One region of the Paenarthrobacter sp. NyZ202 genome, then DNA from elsewhere that is predicted to be linked to it. Evidence: riboswitches for the same ligand, from Rfam matches in the RefSeq annotation. Region 1 holds a riboswitch; each other region holds the start of a gene.
The links. Region 1 has a riboswitch for S-adenosylmethionine ahead of ACPFL9_RS13525 (aminotransferase class V-fold PLP-dependent enzyme). Riboswitches for the same ligand answer to the same signal wherever they lie in the genome.
Positions count from the first base shown of each region.

Region 1 (2,192 bases):
TGGCGCGCAGCGAACCCGAGGGCAAGCCCAGGCGCTTGAGCAGCGGGTGGGCGCAGAAGCGGCCGTCGCGGAGGCCCACACCGTGCTCTGCAGCGAGGTAGGCGGCCACCAGTCCGGCGTCGAATCCTTCCACCGAGAAGTTGACCACACCGATGGTATCGGTCGAATCGCTGAAGATCCGGTGGACGCTCACGCCGTCAATGGCCTGCAGGCCTTCCACCAGGTAGGCCCGGATGGCGGCCTCGTGGTTGTGCCATGCCTGCGGATCGAGTCCGGAAAGTACCTGGGCAGCGCGGGCGAGGGTTGCTGCACCAAGCACGTTGGGGGAGCCGCCTTCGTGGCGGGCAGGGCCGGTTGCCCAGCTGACGGAGTCCAGGCGTGCCTCGCGCACCGCTCCGCCGCCGGCAAGGTGCGGGGTTCCGGCGTCGAGCCAGTCCGGGCGTCCCACCACCACACCCGCGCCGAAAGGTGCATAGAGCTTGTGGCCGGAAAACACGACATAGTCGACGTCGGCCGCGGCGATGTTGATGGGGCGGTGGGGTGCCAACTGTGCGGCGTCAACAACGATCCGGGCACCGTATTCGTGGGCCAGGGCTGCGAGTTCCTTGATGGGCAGGATTTCGCCGGTCACGTTGGAGGCGCCGGTAACAGCCAGCAGGGAGACGCCACCCTGGCTGAGTTCTCCGCGGATTTTCGCGATGGTGCCGGCAAGGGTGGTATCAGCCACCACGCTGCGGTGGGGAACTCCTTGCCACGGAAGCAGGTTGGCATGGTGTTCGATGTCCAGGTACAGGACTTCACCGGTGTGCTTGCCATCGATCTGTGGCAGGCAGCCTGCCAGCAGGTTCAGCGAGTCGGTGGTGTTACGGGTGAAGATCACGGAATCGTCAGGACGGCCGCCTACGAACCCGCGAACGATGTTGCGCGAGTTTTCGTACACCGAGGTGCTGATCTGCGAGGCATAACCGGCGCCCCGGTGCACGCTGGCGTAGTAGGGGAGGACCTCGTTCAAGTAGGCTGACACGATGGTCAGGGCCGGTGCCGATGCTCCGTAGTCAAGGTTGGCGTACCGGACGTGACCGCCCTGGATCAGTGGTGCCTGCAGCTCGGCGCCGGTGACGGCGGCCAGTGGCCTGCCGGCGGCAAGCTCCTGCCCGGGGGACGGCTGGATCGTGGAACTGAACGTAGCTGTGCTCATGTGACCTCACTCAAGAGGGACCCCGCAGGGGATCCGCGCTTGCCGTATCCGTTCCGGACCGGCCTGGTCGTCACCCGGGGCACCCCACCGCGAATGGAGGGTTGCCGGCCAGCAAACCGGGGTTTTGCGCTGGCACTCGTGACCTGTAAATGAGGTTAGGGCACGCCCGCCGCCCGTTTCAAAGCCGCCCGGATTGTTAAGCGCTTTATTACGCCGGTTGAAATTTGGCCGATTTGCCGAACAAACAGACGGCGGATGCCCCCGAAAGGTGGCATCCGCCGTCGAAAATTCTGCTTGGCTGCCAGGTGGCAACCGTGGCATTAGCTGCTAGAGGAGGTCGTCAACCTCGGGGTTCAAGCGCTTGAGGACTTCGGAATGGAGGATCGAATTGGTCGCCAGGGCGTTGCCACCGAAGGGGCCATCCTCACCTTCAAGGGAGGTGAACCGGCCACCGGCCTCGGTGACGATGGGGACCAGGGCCGCCATGTCGTAAAGGTTGAGCTCCGGTTCGCAGGCGATGTCCACCGCGCCCTCGGCAACAAGGCAGTATGACCAGAAGTCCCCGTACGCGCGGGTGCGCCACACGTCTTCCGTCAAGCCCAGGAACTCCTCCAGGTTTCCGCGGTCCTTCCAACCCGACAGGCTCGAGAAGGACAGGGAGGCATCGGCCAGGTGCGAGACGTTGGAAACCTTGAGCCGTGTGGCCGACGCCAGGGAACGGCCGGTGTAGGCTCCCATCCCTTTTGCAGCCCACCAACGTTTGCCCAGGGCGGGAGCGCTGACGACCCCCACCACTGGCTCCCCCTCGTCAACCAAGGCAATCAGTGTGGCCCAGACGGGAACTCCGCGGACAAAGTTCTTAGTGCCGTCGATCGGATCGATGATCCAGCGCCGCGAGCCGTGACCCGTGCTGCCGAATTCCTCACCCAGCACAGCATCCCGCGGCCGGGAACGGGACAACTGGCCGCGGATTGCTTCTTCGGCGGCCTTGTCG
Region 1 is NZ_CP187556.1:2,913,047-2,915,238, reverse strand. Features, by position in the region: gene ACPFL9_RS13525 (aminotransferase class V-fold PLP-dependent enzyme) at 1-1,198, opposite strand, end outside; SAM riboswitch class IV at 1,229-1,342, opposite strand; gene hisN (histidinol-phosphatase) at 1,526-2,192, opposite strand, start outside.

Region 2 (2,192 bases), 1.3 Mb from region 1:
AGGTGGTGTCCAACCCGCGCCAGGATGTCCTGGACATCGAGGGGATCGCGCAGGTGGCACACGATGCCGGCGTGCCGCTGATCGTGGACAACACGCTGTCCACTCCCTACCTGATCCGTCCCATCGAGTGGGGTGCGGACATCGTGGTGCACTCAGCCACCAAGTACCTGGGTGGTCACGGTGCGGCGATCGCCGGCGTGATCGTGGACTCGGGCAACTTCGACTTCGGCAAGGACCCGGACCGCTTCCCCAACTTCAACACGCCGGATCCCAGCTACAACGGCCTCGTCTATGCCCGTGACCTCGGGAAGGATGGAGCACTGGGCGCCAACCTTTCCTACATCCTCAAAGCGCGGGTCCAGCTGCTCCGCGATCTCGGCTCCGCAGTGTCTCCGTTCAATGCTTTCCTGATTGCGCAGGGCCTGGAAACCCTGAGCCTCCGGGTGGAACGGCACGTCGCCAACGCCACGGCAGTGGCGCAATGGCTGGAAGCGCACGACGACGTCGAATCCGTCGCCTACGCCGGGCTGCCGTCCAGCACCTGGTTCGAACGCGGCCGGAAGTACGGTCCACGCGGTACCGGTGCCGTGGTGGCCTTCACCATCAAGGGCGGAGTCGAGGCAGGCAAGCGCTTTGTGGATGCCCTGGAACTGCACTCTCACGTTGCGAACATCGGCGATGTCCGGTCCCTGGTCATCCACCCGGCGTCGACTACCCACAGCCAACTGACCGTGGAACAGCAGGTGGCAGCAGGCGTGAACCCGGGTCTCGTCCGCCTGGCTGTGGGCATCGAGCACGTCGACGACATCATCGCCGACCTCGAAGCCGGCTTCCGCGCCGCCAAGGGCGCGTAGGCTCTGCAGGACCCTGGCGTGGGCCCCGGCCGGTCGAATGTTCGCCGGACGGGGCCCGGGCGGCGTCTTTGGCGAACCAAGCAGTGAAAAACCGTCACACTGCTGTCACATTCTTCGCCAGAACCGCCATGTTCTTCCTAGACTCTACGTATTAGGTCATGAGTGCCAGCGCATAGCCCCGGCTTGCTGGCCGGCAACCCTCCTCCGCGGTGGGGTGCCCCGGGTGAGGACCTGGCCTGTCGCAGAAATGGCGATGGGCAAGCGCGACGATAGGTGTCAAAGGAATGACCATTACTGCTGCAGCACTCCCAAAATCGGGCGAAGAAGACGGCATCGTCAAATACGCGGGCATCGGTTCCCTGAAACTTGAAGCGGGCGGCTTCCTTCCTGATGTCGTCCTGGCCTACGAGACGTGGGGACGGCTGAATGCCGATGCATCGAACGCTGTCCTGATCCAGCATGCGCTGACGGGAAGCACGCACGTAGCCAAGGGTGCCACCGACGAGGACGGTTGGTGGGAGCAGTTGGTGGGTCCCGGCGCCACGATCGACACCGACCGGTTCTTCGTGGTCTCCATCAACATTGTGGGCGGATGCTACGGAAGCACCGGACCGTCCTCGACGGCCCCGGACGGACGTCCTTGGGGGTCCCGCTTCCCCTTGGTCACCCTGCGGGACAGCACCGAAGCCGAAGCCCGTCTTGCCGACACGCTGGGGATCCGCCAGTGGCATGCGGTGCTTGGCGGCTCCATGGGTGGTGCCCGGGCCCTTGAATGGGCCGTGACTCTTCCTGACCGCGTCAAACGGTGCGCAGTCATCTCAGTCGGTGCCTACAGCACCGCCGAGCAAATCGCCTTTGCCCAGTCGCAGACCTTGGCCATCCGCCAGGACCCCCACTTCAACAACGGCGACTACTACGACGGACCGGCTCCGGAGGCGGGCCTGGCACTGGCGAGGCGCATCGCGCACATCACCTACCGGTCAGCGCTGGAACTTGATGTCCGCTTCGGCAGGGAAGCCCAGCACCAGGAGACGCCCCTGGCCGCCGCTGTGTTGGGCGAACGCGGCCGCTACCAGGTGGAGAGCTACCTGGACCACCAAGGCACCAAGCTGGTCCGCCGCTTTGACGCCAACAGCTACATCGCCATCACTGAAGCGCTGATGTCCCACGATGTTTCCCGTGGTCGCGGCAGCCTCCAGGAAGCCCTCGGACGGGCCACCGCCGAGTTCTTTGTCGCGGCAGTGGACACGGACAGGCTCTACTTTCCGGAGCAGTCCCGGCAACTGGCCGCGCACCTGCCCGGGCAGGTCCCTGTTCATGTCATTGAAGCGCCGATCG
Region 2 is NZ_CP187556.1:1,574,739-1,576,930, forward strand. Features, by position in the region: gene ACPFL9_RS07280 (bifunctional o-acetylhomoserine/o-acetylserine sulfhydrylase) at 1-854, shown strand, start outside; SAM riboswitch class IV at 1,009-1,124, shown strand; gene metX (homoserine O-acetyltransferase MetX) at 1,139-2,192, shown strand, end outside.
Region 2: linked by a shared signal. The riboswitch ahead of metX (homoserine O-acetyltransferase MetX) and the one ahead of ACPFL9_RS13525 (aminotransferase class V-fold PLP-dependent enzyme) in region 1 are both predicted to bind S-adenosylmethionine.

Region 3 (2,192 bases), 1.0 Mb from region 1:
GGGTGGCTTTCCCATTTGCGGCAGCAGTTCCCGGACACCTGTTGCGGTGGATGCCGGGGCAAAGTCCCAACTCACGGGTGCCGTGGGAGCGGCCTTGGTGCTCGCCTTCATGCTCCTGGCGCCCGGAGTCACCGAATTCCTGCCGTCGGCCACCTTGGCTGCCGTGGTGATCGCCGCCGCGGTCGCCCTGGCCGATCCCGCGGGAGTGCGGCGCCTGCTGCGCATGAGCCGCAGCGAATCCGTGGTCATGCTGGCGGCGTTCCTTGGAGTGCTCCTGGTCGGCGTGCTGCAGGGAATCCTCGTGGCCATCGCCCTGGCCCTCCTTGATTTTGTGCGGCGGGCATGGAATCCCTACCGTACGGAGCTCGGCGCCCAGGAGGGCCGCCCCGGATACCACGACCTCGCACGCCACCCGGAAGGCGACAGGATCCCCGGGCTCCTGATCCTCCGGTTCGATGCACCCCTCTTCTTCGGGAACGGGCAGGTCCTGGCCACTTTCGTCCGGGAAGAACTGGACGAGGCCGAGGACCACATCACGCACGTCATCCTCGCTGCCGAGCCCATCACCGGGATCGACACCACGGCCCTGGACGACCTTGTCACGCTGGACGAATGGTTGGCCCAACGGGGCGTGGACCTCGTGTTCGCCGAGCTGAAGGGCCCGGTCAAGGACAAGCTGGTCCAGCTGGGCACGGCGGCCCGCTTCACTCCTGACCACTTCTATTCGACAGTTGGTGCGGCGGTCCGAGAACTGGCCGGACAGGACCACAAGTAGGCACCGGTTACGCAACATGACGGCTGTCATGCCCGCAACAAATGCAGGTGAACGTCCACGGATGTTACGTTTTTCTTGAGTAATGAGCACCAGCGTTAAGCCCTGACTTGCTGGTCGGCAACCCTCTCCCGCGGCGGGGTGCCTCAGGTGACTACTCGGCGTATCGACACTTCGAACTGCAAGCGTGACTGAGGAGCACCACGAATGCCAGAACCCACTGACGACAAACTCGCCTACCGCCTGATCACGGGCCCGGATACCCGCGAATTCTGCGAGCGCATCAGCAACGCCCTCGCCGAAGGCTATGTGCTGCACGGCAGCCCGTCCGCAACCTTCAACGGCACGGACGTGATTGTGGCGCAAGCCATCGTCCTGCCCGCCGCGATCGCAAGTGCGGATGCCGCCGTCGCGAACGCCGTGGACCAACTGGAAAACGACGAAGACGAAGAAGCATTCGAGGGACACGCATGAGCTACGCAGGTGACCTGACCCCGCAGGACGCGTGGGCCAAGCTTAAGGACGGCGCCATCCTGGTTGATGTCCGGACCGAGGGAGAATGGGCCCACATCGGCATCCCTGACACCAAGGCCACGGAGAATGATCCCCTGTTCATCCAGTGGAACCTCGCCGGCGGCATCCCGAATCCGACCTTCATCGACGACCTGAAGCAGCAGGCTCCCGAGGCTGACGGCGTTGAACTGCTGTTCATCTGCCGTTCGGGCCAGCGCTCCATCTCCGCCGCCATCGCCGCAACGCAGGCCGGATTCACGTCCTACAACGTCCTGGAAGGCTTCGAGGGCGAACCTGACCGTTACGGGGAACGCACCGTCAACGGCTGGAAGAACCGTGGCCTGCCCACCAACCTGGGGACCGACTAAAAGTGACTTTCAATCCTGACGCCGCCGGCTGGAGCGCTGACACCCAGGCCGTCCGCGGTGGACTCGACCGTACCAACTTCCAGGAAACCGCCGAGCCGGTGTTCCTCAATTCCGGCTTCGTCTACGAATCCGCTGCAGCAGCAGAACGGGCGTTCACCGGCGAAGACGAACGCTTTGTCTACTCGCGCTACGGCAACCCGTCCGTGGCCACGTTCCAGGAACGGCTGCGGCTCCTTGAAGGAACCGAGGCCTGCTTTGCCACGGCGTCCGGCATGTCTGCAGTCTTCACCGCACTGGGCGCACTGCTGGCAGCCGGCGACCGCGTGGTTGCCGCCCGTTCACTCTTCGGTTCCTGCTTTGTGATCCTGAACGAAATCCTGCCGCGTTGGGGCGTGGAAACAGTGTTCGTCGACGGCCCGGACCTGGACCAGTGGCGTGCAGCTCTTTCCGAGCCGACCACAGCCGTCTTCTTCGAGTCACCGTCCAACCCGATGCAGGAAATCGTGGACATCGCTGCCGTCAGCGAACTGGCACATGCC
Region 3 is NZ_CP187556.1:3,944,152-3,946,343, forward strand. Features, by position in the region: gene ACPFL9_RS18295 (SulP family inorganic anion transporter) at 1-775, shown strand, start outside; SAM riboswitch class IV at 854-966, shown strand; gene ACPFL9_RS18300 (DUF1737 domain-containing protein) at 980-1,246, shown strand; gene ACPFL9_RS18305 (rhodanese-like domain-containing protein) at 1,243-1,653, shown strand; gene ACPFL9_RS18310 (O-succinylhomoserine sulfhydrylase) at 1,656-2,192, shown strand, end outside.
Region 3: linked by a shared signal. The riboswitch ahead of ACPFL9_RS18300 (DUF1737 domain-containing protein) and the one ahead of ACPFL9_RS13525 (aminotransferase class V-fold PLP-dependent enzyme) in region 1 are both predicted to bind S-adenosylmethionine.

Region 4 (2,192 bases), 1.8 Mb from region 1:
CCAGGCCGTCGTTGGCACCGAACACGGCTGCCCGGAAGGTGCCCGACAACCTGTTCCGCCCCCGGGTTGCCAGGCCGCGGACAACTTCCTCGTGGATCTGCTCGTCGGCCACCATGGCGGGCGTGGCGGCCGGCTCGGCACCGTACGGCGACCTGCCTTCGGCCCGCTGCGCGAGCGCAAGGACAAAGACCGATCCGAAGTTGCGGGCGAGGAAGCCCAGGAAGCGGCTCCGGCCGGATGCTGCCTTGGGCATTCCGGCGTGTTCGCCGAGGAGTTTGAGCCAGTGGGCCTCGTGGCGGCCCTCGGCTTCGGCCAGGGCCAGCAGGATCTGGCGTTCTTCGCCCTCACGCCGCTGCGCGAGTTCCCGGTACACCGCGGCTTCGGCCCGTTCGTCGGCCAGGTACTGGCGCCAGCGCTTGATGTCGGAGGCGGACGGCGGTGGCGGCGTTTCCGCTGCCGGAGCTGATTCCGCTGCCGGGGCCGTTTCAGGGGCGGGACCCGGAGCGGGGCTCAACGGATCATGGGATTCATGGTGCTTCTGCACGTTATCTCCTGTGCTGGGTGGGGTGGTTTCGGCCCCATTGCACCGCCCACTGTACCGCTTATTTCCGCGGTTTTTTGGCCGGTATTCCTCAACCGGAATGTTCGGCGGACCTTAATTCGGAGCCCCGCTCCACCTGCGTTCCGACGTGCCGGTCGGGTGTCTTGACCGTTCGCCGGGGCCGGTGCTCAGATGGAAGGACAGGGGCGGGGGACTCCCCGCATTCGGCCGAAGGGCTGCTTGCCGGCCCACCACACGGAGGTTGGAGCATGAACAGCACCGAACCGCACGCAAGCCACCCCGAACGGGCAACCATCGAGTCGGATCCTGCCTACGATTACGGCGAGGACCAGGAAGTGGACGAACCGTGGGTTGAGGAAGTGGACGCTCCCGACGACGACGAGCGGGTGGTCCCGATCGACGACGCGGACGACTTCCGCGAGGACGACGACGAACTCTAGTCCTGCATGTCGCTCAGCAGGAAGTGCCGCTCGCGCCCCCGAGGTTGTCCGACGGCGGCAACGGTCACCGTCAGCGTCCGCATCGCGCTGCACCATCGCGTGGGACGGACCGCTTGGCCCAGGGCGCGTTCCATCCTGTGAGCGTCCGCGCAGAGGAACCGCTGCAAGCGGCCGTCCAGGAACAGCGTCACGGTTCCCCTGACAACGTCCACGCCGGGAACCACCGGCACGCCGGGACGTTGGGGGAGGGCAGGGGTGTTTGTTTCGCTCAGGGGGTGGGCTTGGAACGGCAAGGATGGATCTCCTGGGGAGTGCTCTTGCCCGCTCGGTTGTCTCTGGTCCGGAACGGGCCGCTTCCTCATCCGAACCACCCGTGAACATGGGGTTGGTGTGTGGCCAGTCGGAGCTTGGCGCCACCTCTCTTGAAGCTGGCACCACCCTACCGCATGGGCCTTCTTGTTCCGGTCCCGTCCGCAGGAACACACTGTTCAAGGAAGCATCAGCCAGCACCAGGAGGCCCAATGCCCTCGATAGAGAAAAGCGTGGATATTCCCCGGCCCCAGCAGGAGGTCTTCGACTTCCTGGCACGGTTCGAAAACTCTCCACCTATGATGCTTTTGTCATTTCGTCCGGGCCGCTCGGCGATGCTCCGCCAGGGCTGGGAACCCGGGGCCGGGGAACCACCAGGATCATGGGGCGGCAGTTTGACTGGATGGTTGAATATACGGAATTCGATCCACCCCGCCGCATGGTGTCCCGCTCGATCGAAGGTGAGCGGGATTTGACGGCGACGTTCACCCTGGAATCCGTTGGCGGCGGGACCCGCGTTACCGAGCAACTGCGGCTCAATACACCCATGGAGGGCCTGATGGGCAAACTGCCTGGGCCGCTGGTGGAATGGTTCCTGGGTCTGTCCCTCCGCCGCAACCTCAAGAACCTCGCCAAGGTGCTGGCTGCCTGACACTGCCCACCCACAGCACCCGGGCAACGAGAGGTTTGCCGGATTCGGTCCCCTGGCCCGGGAAAACAACAAGGCGGCGCTCCCCGCAAAGGGAAGCGCCGCCGTCGGACGTTGCTGGCAGAAGCTGCAGCTACTTGGCCGGTGAGCTCAGCTCATCCTCGGCCACGCGGGTACCGGCAACACGGTCCGTCCAGGCCCTCATGACCGCAGGGTCGGTGGGCTTGCTGAA
Region 4 is NZ_CP187556.1:1,111,770-1,113,961, forward strand. Features, by position in the region: gene ACPFL9_RS05330 (VIT1/CCC1 transporter family protein) at 1-544, opposite strand, end outside; gene ACPFL9_RS05335 (hypothetical protein) at 811-1,002, shown strand; gene ACPFL9_RS05340 (hypothetical protein) at 999-1,295, opposite strand; SAM riboswitch class IV at 1,311-1,430, opposite strand; gene ACPFL9_RS05345 (SRPBCC family protein) at 1,391-1,963, shown strand; gene ACPFL9_RS05350 (sodium:solute symporter) at 2,094-2,192, opposite strand, start outside.
Region 4: linked by a shared signal. The riboswitch ahead of ACPFL9_RS05340 (hypothetical protein) and the one ahead of ACPFL9_RS13525 (aminotransferase class V-fold PLP-dependent enzyme) in region 1 are both predicted to bind S-adenosylmethionine.